Rubrivivax gelatinosus IL144: one gene and its partner. The protein of the gene in region 2 interacts with the protein of the main gene of each other region in a pairwise test. Links are inferred from orthologs where the notes say so. Each region holds a gene or a part of one and is shown on either strand. Other genes may lie near its edges.

Region 1 (4,484 bases), 620 kb from region 2 along the record:
GTCCAGCGTCTGGATGCGCTTGTCCAGGAACACGACGTTCTGGAACGGCGGCGGCATCTTGAACTTGAGGCCGGGCTCGGTGACGACTTCCTTGATCTCGCCGAGGGCGTAGACGACCGCCACCTGGCGCTGGTCGACGACGAACAGCGTCGATGCGGCAAGCATCAGCGCGACCAGCGCGCCGGCGACGATAACTCCGATTCGATTCATGTCTCGCGTGCTCCTGGATCAGCGGCCTTCGCGGTCGCGAGCGCGCGCGTTGTCGCGGGAACGGATGTCGGCGCTGCCGGACAGCGTGTCCGGCGTCGACGAAGGCGTCGGCACGGCCACCGGGGCCTGCGCCGGCGCGGTGCTCGGGCCGCTCTGCTGGATCAGCTTGTCCAGCGGCAGGTACAGCAGGTTCGAGCCGCTGCGCGAGTCGACCAGCACCTTGGAGACGTTCGAGTAGATCTGCTGCATCGCGTCGAGGTACATGCGGTCGCGCGTGACCGCCGGCGCCTTCTGGTACTCGGTGAGCACCGAGCGGAAGCGCTGGGCGTCACCTTCGGCCTGGGCGATGACGCGGGCGCGGTAGCCCTCGGCTTCCTCGGCCAGGCGCGAAGCGTTGCCGCGGGCCTTCGGGATCACGTCGCTGGCGTAGGCCTGGCCTTCGTTCTTGAAGCGGTCGCGGTCGGCGCCGGCCTTGACGGCGTCGTTGAACGCCGCCTGCACCGCGTCGGGCACCTGCACGTTCTGGACGTTGACGTTGGCGATGATGATGCCGGCGCGCAGGCGCTCGAGCTGGGCCTGGATCGACTTGACGAGGTCCGAGGCCAGCGCGTCGCGCTGCTCGTAGAGCACCGAGTCGACGCTGCTGCGGCCGACGATCTCGCGCACCGCCGATTCGGCGGCCTGGACCACCGCTTCGTCGGCGTTGCGGTTCTCGAACAGGTACTGGCGCGCGTCGCTCAGCCGGTACTGCACGGTGAAGCGGATGTCGATGATGTTCTCGTCCTGCGTCAGCATCGACGAGTCGCGCAGCCCGGTGGCCTGGACCACCGTGTTGCGGCCGACGTCGACCGAACGCAGCTGCGTCACCGAGACCGTCTCGTGGGCCTGGATCGGGTACGGAAAGCGCCACTGGAAGCCGGCGTCGGCCGTGTGGCTGTACTTGCCGAAGGTCGTGACGACCGCCTGCTGGCCTTCCTGGACGATGAAGAAGCCGCTGCCCAGCCAGACCAGCACGACGACCGCGCCGATCAGGCCGACGCCGATGCCGGCGCTCTTCATGTCGGGCTGGAACGACGGGCCGCCGGAGCCGCCGCCGTTGCCGCCTTCGTTGCGGTTGCCGCCACCGCCGCCCTTGCCACCGAACAGGCCGCTCAGCTTGCGGTTGAAGTCGCGCCAGAGCTCGTCGAGGTCGGGCGGGCCGTCGTTGCGGTTGTTGAAGACCCAGCCTGCCAGCGCAGCGCGCAGCCGCGAGACCTTGAAGGGGGGTGTGTGCTTCATTCGTTGGTGATCGTTTGCGCCTCGGGCGCGGGACGCGCGGCCTCGGCGATGACCTGACGCAGGACGTCGAGCCCCTGCCCGTCGCGTGCGCTGACGAACACGCGCGCGCGGCGCATGCCCGGATGGACCTCGACCTCGTCGCGCGGCTGGCGTGGCAGCCGCGACTCCTCGAGCAGGTCGCATTTGTTGAAGACCAGGATCTGCGGCACGCCGGCCGCCCCGATCTCCTCGAGCACGCGCTCGACCTCGGCCTGCTGCTCGAGCAGCGCCGGGCTCGCGGCGTCGACGACGTGCAGCAGCAGGTCGGCGTCGGCGGCCTCGCGCAGCGTGGCCTCGAAAGCCTCGACGAGCTTGTGCGGCAGGTCGCGGATGAAGCCGACGGTGTCCGACAGCGACACCGAGGCGCCGGCCTCGCCGAGCCAGAGCGAGCGCGTCGTCGTGTCCAGCGTCGCGAACAGCTGGTCGGCGGCGTAGGTGCGCGCCTTGACGAGGGCGTTGAACAGCGTCGACTTGCCGGCGTTGGTGTAGCCGACCAGCGAGACGCGGAAGGTGCCGCGGCGCTCGCGCGCCCGGCGCTGCGTGCCGCGCTGCTGCTTGACCTTCTCCAGCCGCGCCTTCACCGACTTGATGCGCTCGCCGATCATGCGCCGGTCGAGTTCGATCTGCGCCTCGCCCGGGCCGCCGCGCGTGCCGATGCCGCCGCGCTGGCGCTCCAGGTGCGACCAGCGCCGCACCAGCCGCGTCGCGACGTACTGCAGGCGGGCGAGCTCGACCTGCAGCTTGCCTTCGTGGCTCTGGGCGCGGGCGGCGAAGATGTCGAGGATCAGCGAGGTGCGGTCGGCGACCGGAACGCCGAGGTGGCGCTCCAGGTTGCGCTGCTGCGCCGGCGACAGCGTCTGGTCGAAGATGACGCCGTGCGCCTGCGTGGCGCCGACCATCGCCCGGATCTCGTCGGCCTTGCCCGAACCAACGAACAGCGCCGCGTCGGGCGCCTTGCGGCGGGCGGTGACGCGGGCGACCGCGACGTCGCCCGCCGACTCGGCCAACAAGGCGAGTTCGTCGAGGGTGGGGTCGAAGTGGCTGTCACCGCCGAGGTCGACGCCGACGAGCACGGCGCGCGTCGGGCCGCCCTCCTGCGACAGCGTCTGCGGTGCAGCTGAAGTCAAGGCTCGGGTGGTGGCGGGTCTCGTTGGAGGGAATCGAGCGGGATCAGGCCTGCTCGGAGGCCTCGTTCGGATGGAAATTCACCGCGCGGCTGGGCACGACGGTGGAGATCGCGTGCTTGTAGACCATCTGGGTGACGGTGTTGCGCAGCAGAACGACGTACTGGTCGAAGGATTCGATGTGGCCCTGGAGCTTGATGCCGTTGACCAGGTAGATCGAGACCGGCACGTGCTCTTTGCGCAGCAGGTTCAGGAAGGGGTCCTGCAAAAGTTGGCCTTTGTTGCTCACGATATGCTCCGTGTTGAATGTCGAGTGCCCCACGTTATCACACGGGGGCGAACCCGACTTGAAAAGCGGATTGCCTCAGGGGCTGCGTTCGTCGAAGGGATTCTTCGAGGAACGGAATTCGATCCGCATCGGCGTGCCGACGAGCTTGAAGTGCTCGCGGAAACGACCTTCGAGATAACGCTTGTAGGCGTCGGTGATGTGGTCCAGCGAGTTGCCGTGGATCACGACCAGCGGCGGATTCATGCCGCCCTGGTGGGCATAACGCATCTTCGGCCGGAAAGCGCCTTCGCGCCGCGGGGCCTGGTGCTGCACGGCGTCGATCAGCAGGCGCGTCAGCACCGGCGTCGGCATCTTCACCGTCGCCGAGGCGTGGGCGTGCAGGATGGCCTTCCACAGCGCCGTGAGGCCGGTGCGCTTCTTCGCCGAGATCTGCAGCACCGGCGCGAACTTCAGGAACGCCAGGCGGCTCTCAATCGAGCGCTGCAGCTGCTGGCGCTGGTAGTCGTCGGTGGCGTCCCACTTGTTGAGCGCCAGCACGACAGCACGCCCGGACTCGAGCACGTAACCGGCGATGTGCGCGTCCTGCTCGCTGACGCCGACGGTGGCGTCGACCATCAGCACGACGACGTTGGCGTCGGCGATGGCCTGCAGCGTCTTGACGACCGAGAACTTCTCGATCGCCTCGAAGACCTTGCCCTTGCGGCGCAGGCCGGCGGTGTCGATCAGCTCGAAACGGCGGCCCTCGCGCTCCAGCGAGACCTTGATCGCGTCGCGCGTCGTGCCCGGTTGGTCGAACGCCACCAGGCGCTCCTCGCCCAGCCAGGCGTTGATCAGCGTCGACTTGCCGACGTTGGGCCGGCCGGCGACGGCCAGGCGGATCGGCGCGTCGGCATCGGGCTCGCCGCCCTCCTCGTCCTCGTCGCCGAAGTCGAAGTCCTCCAGCGCCGTCTCGAGCAGGCTGCGCACGCCCTGGCCGTGCGAGGCCGACAGCGGATGCGGCTCGCCGATGCCGAGCTCGTGGAACTCGGCCAGCAGCGGCGACTCGGCCATGCCTTCGGCCTTGTTGACCGCGAGGATGACCTTCTTCTGCTGCGTGCGCAGGAAGCGCGCGATGTCGTGGTCCTGGGCCGACAGGCCGGCACGCAGGTCGGTGACGAAGACGACGACGTCAGCCTCGGCGACGGCCTGCTTGGTCTGCTTGGCCATCTCGGCGACGACGCCGCTGGGCTTCTCGGGCTCGAAGCCGCCGGTGTCGACGACGATGAACTCGCGCCCGCCCAGGCGGGCGTCGCCGTAGTGGCGGTCACGCGTCAGGCCGGCGAAGTCGGCGACGATGGCGTCGCGGCTCTTCGTGATCCGGTTGAACAGCGTCGACTTGCCGACGTTCGGCCGCCCGACGAGCGCGATGACAGGTTTCACTCGCGACCTCAGTTCGGACGGAAGGCGTGCAGGCCGCCCTTGCGGGTGACGACCAGCATCGTCGTGCCGGCGAGCACCGGCGCGCCAACGACCGCCGAGCCGTCGGTCGGCAGGCGCAGCTGGAA
Region 2 (7,507 bases):
GCCGGCGCAGCTTCTCGGTCATCGTGCGCGAGTACGGCGAAGGCCTGCGCCTGGTGCTGTCGCTGGACGTCACCGAGCGCGAGCGCGCCGACGCGATGCGCCGCGACTTCGTCGCCAACGTCTCGCACGAGATCCGCACGCCGCTGACGGTGCTCGCCGGCTTCGTCGAGACCATGGCCTCGCTGCCGCTGACGCCGGTCGAGCGCGAGCGTGTGCTCAAACTGATGGAGCAGCAGACCAACCGCATGCAGGCGCTGGTCGCCGACCTGCTGACGCTGGCGCAGCTCGAAGGCAGCCCGCGGCCGCCGCCGGACCGCTGGTGGCCGGTGGCGACGCTGCTGCGCCGCGCCGAAGCCGACGGCCGCGCGCTGTCGGCCGGGCGCCACGAGATCAGCGCCGCCGGGGGCGAGGACTGCGAGATCGCCGGCAGCGACACCGAACTGCTCAGCGCCATCGGCAACCTCGTCGGCAACGCCGTGCGCTACACGCCCGAAGGCGGGCGCATCGACCTGCGTTTCCGTACCCGCGACGACGGCAGCGCCGAGATCGAGGTCGCCGACACCGGCGTCGGCATCGCGCGCGAGCACCTGCCGCGGCTGACCGAACGTTTCTACCGCGTCGACAGCAGCCGCTCGCGCGAGACCGGCGGCACCGGGCTGGGGCTGTCGATCGTCAAGCACGTCGTGCAGCGCCACGGCGGCGAGATCGACGTCGCCAGCGAGCCCGGCCGGGGCTCGCGTTTCCGCCTCGTGTTCCCGGCGGCGCGGCTGCGTCAGCGCGCCGCGGCCTCGGGCGCTTCGACGGCGGCCGCCGGCGCGGCCTGACGGCGGTAGAGCGCGAAGCGCTCGCCGCGGTCCTGCATGCGCTGCAGCGTCGCCACGTGCACCCAGCCCGGCGGCGCCGGCGGCGGCTTCACGCCGCGCACCCGGTACAGCAGGTTGTCGCAGCGGCCGTTCACGGCATCGGGGCTGGCGTCGATCTGGTAGCGGCCGAAGACCTCGAGCGCCGCCACCGCGACCGACGGTGCGCCCGGCGCGGCGATGCAGCCGCCGCTGGCGACATAGGCGCGCAGATGTTCGACTTCAGGGCGCGAGCTGCGCGCGTAGTCCAGCGGCGCGCGCCACAGCGTCATCAGCAGCAGCCAGCACAGCGCGACGCCGCCGGCCGGGATCACCATGCTCTTCCACAGCGCCTCGCGGTGGCGCCCGGTGCGCCAGCGCAGCAGCCATAACCAGGCCAGCGTGCCGGCCAGCGCGAAGGCCAGTTCCACCGGCTCGAAGCGCACGACGTAGCCCGGCACCAGGCGCAGCGCGTTGGCCGCCGGCTTGGCCGGCACCCCGGTCTGCATCGCGACGTAGAAGAACCAGATCGCGATCGCGCCGAAGGTGAAGAAGAACATCGAGAACCAGTCGATCGCCGCCGAACTGGTGCGCTTGAGCGTCGGCAGCGCGAACGCCGCCAGCACCGCCAGCCCGGGGATGGCGAGCATCAGCAGGCGCTCGTTCATGTTTGTCGCGATCGCCCCGACCATCGCCACGACGACGGTCACCAGCGGCACCGAGATGTGCCGGTGCGTCAGATGGCGGCGCCACTGCCACAGCGTCCACAGCACCAGCGGCCAGGCCGGCCACAGGAACCAGGCCCACTGGCGCGCCAGCGTCACGGCGTCGTCGGCGTCGGGCCAGGAGGCGCGCCACTGCCAGGCGCCCAGCCAGGCGGCCAGCGCCGCCGAGGCCAGCGTCGCCGCGGCCACCCAGGGCGCGAAGCGGCGCACCGTGTCGTAGGCCGAGCGCATGCAGACCAGCACGCCGCCCAGGCCGATGCCCAGCGCCGTGGCCGGCGCGCCGCTGCCGGCCAGCACCAGCAGTGCGGCGACGATGGCCACGCGCGGCTGCCAGCGGCGAAACGGCGCGATCGCCAGCGCCAGCATGAACAGGCCCACGCCGACCAGCTGGCCGAGTTCGGGCGTCGTCTCGTGGCCCAGCTGCAGCAGGCCCAGCGTCGCGATCAGCGCCAGCAGCGCGCCGTCGGCGATCGCTCGCGCGTAGTCCACGGGGTCGGCCTCGCCGCCGAAGGCGAAGGCCACCGGCTGCGCGGCCTGGGTGCGCGCGAGGTAGTAGGTCGTGTACCAGACCAGCACCATCGCCAGCGCCAGCAGCAGCGCGAACGGGACGCGCGCGGCGAAGGCGCCGTCGCCGAACAGCGGGCCCAGCCACTGGATCGCCAGCGCGCCCAGCCAGTGCGGCAGCAGCGCGGCGTCGGCCGGCACCCCGCCCAGCGTCGGCGACAGCCAGGACGTCCGGCCTTCGGCGATCGCCGACATCAGCCCGTAGGCGACGAGGTCGGCGTTGCGCCAGGGGTCGCGGTGGAAGACGCCGGGCAGCACGTACGCGGCACAGAACACCAGCAGCGCCAGCCGCGGCAGGGAGCGCGCGCCGCGCTGGGTGACGAGGGCGGGATTGGGACTGCTCACCGGAGGACGATGATGCGTGAAGACGGCGGAAAAAAGAAAAGGCAGCCGAGGCTGCCTTGTCCAGCGGGGGCCGCGCGCGGGCCCCGGCGGGCACGCCTCACTTCTTGAGGCCGACCCGCGCGAACTTGTTGCGGAACTTCTCGACGCGGCCGCCCAGGTTGTCCACGCTCTTTTGCGTACCGGTGTAGAACGGGTGCGTCTCGCTCGTGGTTTCGAGCTTCACCAGCGGCAGCTCGCGGCCATCGTCCAGCTTGATCGTTTCCTTGGTCTGAACGCACGAACGCGTCACGAACTTGAAGCCGTTGGACAGGTCCTGGAAGCAGACCTCGCGGTAGTTCGGGTGGATGCCTTCTTTCATGGTGCCTCTCGAGTGCAGGTGTGGCAGCCACGCCGAAACGTCGGCGCACTTGCCCGGTGGCGGAAAAACCGCTGATTCTAGCGTGAAACGGGGCCCCGTAGGGCCCCGTGTGCGCGCATCGAGTGCGCGCAAGGCGTGATCGACCGCGGAATCACCCGCCGCGTCGCATCATGTCGAAGAAGTCCAGGTTGTTCTTCGTCGCCTTCATCTTGTCGAGGATGAACTCCATCGCCTCGATCTCGTCCATCGGATAGAGCAGCTTGCGCAGGATCCAGGTCTTTTGCAGGATCTCCGGCTTGAGCAGCAACTCCTCGCGGCGGGTGCCCGACTTGTTGATCAGGATCGACGGGTAGACGCGCTTCTCGGCCATGCGGCGATCCAGGTGGATCTCGCAGTTGCCGGTGCCCTTGAACTCTTCGTAGATCACCTCGTCCATGCGGCTGCCGGTGTCGATCAGCGCGGTGCCGATGATCGTCAGCGAGCCGCCTTCCTCGACGTTGCGCGCGGCGCCGAAGAAGCGCTTCGGGCGCTGCAGCGCGTTGGCGTCGACGCCGCCGGTCAGCACCTTGCCCGACGAGGGCAGGACGTTGTTGTAGGCGCGGGCCAGGCGGGTGATCGAGTCGAGCAGGATCACGACGTCCTTCTTCAGCTCGACCAGGCGCTTGGCGCGCTCGATCACCATCTCGGCGACCTGCACGTGGCGCGCGGCGGGCTCGTCGAAGGTCGAGCTGATGACCTCGCCGCGCACGGTGCGCAGCATCTCGGTCACTTCCTCGGGTCGCTCGTCGACGAGCAGCACGATCAGGTGCACCTCGGGGTGGTTGGCGACGATCGCGTGCGCCAGGTGCTGCATCATCACCGTCTTGCCGGTCTTGGGCTGGGCGACGAGCAGCGCGCGCTGGCCTTTGCCGATCGGGGCGATGAGGTCGATGATGCGGCCGGTGATGTTCTCCTCGGCCTTGAGGTTGTCGCGCTCGAGCTTGAACTGCTCTTTCGGGAAGAGCGGCGTCAAGTTCTCGAACATGATCTTGTGCTTGCTCTCCTCCGGGGTCACGCCGTTCACACGGTCGACCTTCACGAGGGCGAAGTAGCGCTCGCCGTCCTTGGGCACCCGCACTTCGCCTTCGACCATGTCGCCGGTGTGCAGGTTGAAGCGGCGGATCTGGCTCGGCGACAGGTAGATGTCGTCGGTCGAAGCCATGTAGCTGGCTTCGATCGAGCGCAGGAAGCCGAAGCCGTCGGGCAGGACTTCGAGCACGCCGTCGCCGAAGACCTGTTCACCGGCCTTCGCGCGCTTTTTCATGATCGCGAACATCAGCTCCTGCTTGCGCAGGCGGGCGACGTTCTCGATTTCCAGCGCTTCGCCCATCTTGATGAGCTCGGAGACGTGCTGCGCTTTCAGTTCGGACAGATGCATGGGTCGAGACCCTGGTCACGCCGGGCCAGCGCCCGTCAAGGGTGCCCGCCGAGGCGTAGAGAGAGGCTGTGGGAGGGGAGCCTGGTCCGCGTGCCGCTGCCTGTTCGTGTGCCGGCGAGGAGGCCGGCGGGCAGCGGGGCGGGGGCGTACCGTCGGCGCCGCGAGCGTGATGCTCAGGCGCCGATCGGCCGCATTATAGATGGCTGTCGATGAAGGCCGACAGTTGTGCCTTGGAAAGCGCGCCGACCTTGGTCGCGGCGAGCTGGCCGCCCTTGAAGATCATCAGCGTCGGGATGCCGCGGATGCCGAACTTGGCCGGCACTTCGCGGTTCTCGTCGACGTTCATCTTGGCGATCTGCAGACGGCCGTCGTAGGCCGGCGCGAGTTCGTCGAGCACCGGCGCGATCATCTTGCAGGGGCCGCACCACTCGGCCCAGTAGTCGACGAGGACGGGCTTGTCGGCCTGCAGGACGTCGCTTTGGAACGACGCGTCGGTCACGTGCTTGATCAGTTCGCTGCTCATGGGGGTGAACTCCGGGCGCCGCGGTCGCCGTCACGGGCGGGCGCAGGATGGGTCGGTAAACCGGGAAGGGTACGCGAATGCGTCGGGCGGATTCTTGCACAAAGGGCCTGTTCGGCTGATTGGGCTGCGGCTATCACCGCGATAGCGCCGGGCGCGCGAACTGCAACCGAAAACGACGCCAGATCGGGGTTTCGGCATGTGCCCCGCCGGTTTCCAATCTGGACCATGTCCAACCCCGTAACCGCCACGGAGGCTGCGCCGCGTTCCGCTGCGGTGCGCCACTTCGGCGCCTATCAGCTGCTGCGGCTCGTCGGCAAGAGCGAGCGCACGATGGCCTGGCTGGTGGCCGACGCGCGCGCCGGCCGCGACCTGCTGCTCGTGCTGCCGCGCGTGCAGCCGGCCGAGCTCGCCGCGCTCGAGCGCTGGACCGAGACCGTGCAGCGCGCCGCGCGGCTGCAGCACCCGAACCTCGCCGTCGCCGTGGACATCGGCGTGCAGGACGGCTGGCCCTACGTCGCCTACGACCTGGACGACGCCGCGCCGCTGGCCGAGCGGGTCGGCTCGCAAGGCCTGGCGCCGCCCGAGTGCGCCGGGATCTTCGTGCAGCTGCTCGCCGGCCTCGCGTTCGCGCACCAGTCCGGCGTCGCGCACCAGGACCTGCAAGGTTTCGTCGTGCTCGTCGACGACCACGGCCGGCTGCGTCTGGCCGGCCTGGAAGTCGCCACGCCGCAGGGCGAGGCGCCGTCGCTGGCCGCGCAGCGGGCTGCCGCGCAGCGCGACGTGATGGCTGCCGGCCTGCTGCTGCACCACGCGCTGGCCGGCCAGCACGCGCTGGACGAGCCCGACACCGGGCGCGTCGTCGAGCGCATGCCGCCGCTGGGCCGCGAGATCGTGCGCCTGCCCTGGGCGACGGCCCACCTCGTGCCCGAGCCGCTGCGCGCCATCGTCAACCGCGCCACCGACCGCCAGGAGCGCCAGCGCTACCGCAGCGCGCGCACGCTGGCACGTGCGCTCGAAGGCTGGATCCAGGCCGAGTCCGGCGGCAACGGCGCGCTGTCGCTGCTGTCCGACCGGCTGCGCGCCGCCGGCGTGCTGCCCGCCCAGCCCGGCGCCGCCGGGCGCCTGAACCGCCTGGGCGCGATGGAGCGCCAGCGCACCAACGAGATCGCCGAGGTCGCGCTGCAGGACCTGGCGCTGGCTTTCGAGCTGCTGCGCGCCGTCAACACCGCCCAGGTGCGCGGTGCACAGGTCTCGGGTAGCGGCCCGATCCTGACGCTGCGCCGCGCGATCGCGATGCTCGGCATCGACGGCGTGCGCCGCGCCGCCACCGCGCTGCGGCCCTGGCCCGGCCCCTTGTCCGAGGACGCCGCGGCCGAGCTGCTGCAGCTCATCGCGCGCGTCAAGCGTGCCGGTCGCGTGGCCGCGGCCTTGCGGCCCGCCGGCTACGACGCCGAGGTCGTGACCTTGCTCGCGATGCTGCAGAACCTCGGCCGCCTGGTGCTGCAGTACCACTTCCCCGACGAGGCGCAGCAGATCCGCCGCCTGATGCAGCCGGCCCCCGGCAGCGAGCGCGAAGACCCCGGCATGGGCGAGCAGGCCGCGTCCTTTGCCGTGCTCGGCATCGACGTCGAGGCGTTGGGACACGCCGTCGCGCGCCACTGGGGTCTGGACGACGGCGTGCTGCACATGATCCGCCGCCTGCCGCTGGAGACACCGGTGCGCCATGCCGACGGCGACACCGAGCTGCTGCGCCAGGTGGCCAGCGCCGGCAACGAGATCGTCGATGCCTATGCGACGACCGGCGCCGCGCCCGGGCCGGCGCTGCAGCGCATCGCGCAGCGCTACGGCCGCGCGCTGGGCCTGTCGGTCAAGGAGCTGCAGGAGGCCGTCGCGGCCTCGATGCGGCCCGCCGGCGCCGCCGAGCCCGCGGAGCGCCGCGCCAGCGTCGCCGGAGCCTCGGGAGCGATGTCGTGAGCCTGGGTGCCGGCGGCCAGGTCGGCCGCTTCGAACTGCGCCGCGAACTCGGTCGCGGTGCCCAGGCCAGCGTCTGGCTGGCGCACGACCCGCGGTTGGACCGCGACGTCGCGCTCAAGCTGCTCAACGACAGCGTCGGCAGCTCCGACGTCGACGCCTGGCTGCACGAGGCGCGCAGCGTCGCCCGGCTGACGCATCCGAACGTCGTCCCGGTCTTCGAGGCCGACCGCCACGGCGGCCAGCCCTATTTCGTCTTCGAGTACGTGCCCGGGCGCACGCTGGCCGAGACGCTGCGCGAGCGCGGTGCGCTGCCGGCGCGCGAGGCGGTGACGCTGATGCTGGGCATCCTGGACGCGCTGGCCGCCGCCCACGCCCAGGGCATCGTGCACCGCGACCTGAAGCCGTCCAACGTGCTGCTCGGTGCCGACGGCCGGCCGCGCGTGATGGACTTCGGCATCGCCACCCGCGTCGACGCCGGCAGCGCCCACCGCGGCGTCATCGTCGGCACGCCCGGCTACCTGTCGCCCGAGGCGGCGCGCGGCGAGCCGCCGACGCCGGCGCTGGACGTGTTCTCCGCCGGCGTCGTGCTCGGCGAGATGCTGGGCGGCACCCGGCTGCTGCCCGAGCGCGACGTGCGCCGCGCGATCGAGCGCGTGCAGCGCGAAGACCTGGCGATCCCGGCCGAGGCCACCGTCGAGGAGACGCTGCGCACCGTCGTGCAGCGGGCGCTGGCGCGCGACGCCAGCCTGCGCTACCCCTCGG

Evidence for each region. The genes of interacting proteins can lie anywhere in the genome.
Region 1: the proteins of rho (region 2) and hfq interact in binary tests that used the Escherichia coli proteins (3 or more experiments, as listed by UniProt). The link is inferred for Rubrivivax gelatinosus IL144 from one-to-one orthologs.

What each region holds. Positions count from the first base shown.
Region 1 is NC_017075.1:2,911,600-2,916,083, forward strand. Bases 1,320-4,026 are described here. They hold hfq (RNA chaperone Hfq), read right to left. Parts: upstream 2,941-4,026; coding sequence 2,698-2,940; downstream 1,320-2,697. Other genes in these bases: hflK (FtsH protease activity modulator HflK), read right to left, coding at 1,320-1,488; hflX (GTPase HflX), read right to left, coding at 1,485-2,654; der (ribosome biogenesis GTPase Der), read right to left, coding at 3,016-4,026. In the rest of the region: protease modulator HflC, read right to left, coding at 1-210; more of hflK, read right to left, coding at 229-1,319; more of der, read right to left, coding at 4,027-4,359; outer membrane protein assembly factor BamB, read right to left, coding at 4,368-4,484. UniProt on the Escherichia coli protein: RNA chaperone that binds small regulatory RNA (sRNAs) and mRNAs to facilitate mRNA translational regulation in response to envelope stress, environmental stress and changes in metabolite concentrations.
Region 2 is NC_017075.1:3,529,091-3,536,597, reverse strand. What follows is about bases 2,116-4,932. They hold rho (transcription termination factor Rho), read right to left. Parts: upstream 4,249-4,932; coding sequence 2,983-4,248; downstream 2,116-2,982. Other genes in these bases: trxA (thioredoxin TrxA), read right to left, coding at 4,442-4,771; RGE_RS16120 (type B 50S ribosomal protein L31), read right to left, coding at 2,571-2,831; RGE_RS16125 (hypothetical protein), read right to left, coding at 2,116-2,473. Also shown: phosphate regulon sensor histidine kinase PhoR, read left to right, coding at 1-824; more of RGE_RS16125, read right to left, coding at 773-2,115; RGE_RS16105 (serine/threonine protein kinase), read left to right, coding at 4,997-6,745; RGE_RS16100 (serine/threonine protein kinase), read left to right, coding at 6,742-7,507. UniProt on the Escherichia coli protein: Facilitates transcription termination by a mechanism that involves Rho binding to the nascent RNA, activation of Rho's RNA-dependent ATPase activity, and release of the mRNA from the DNA template.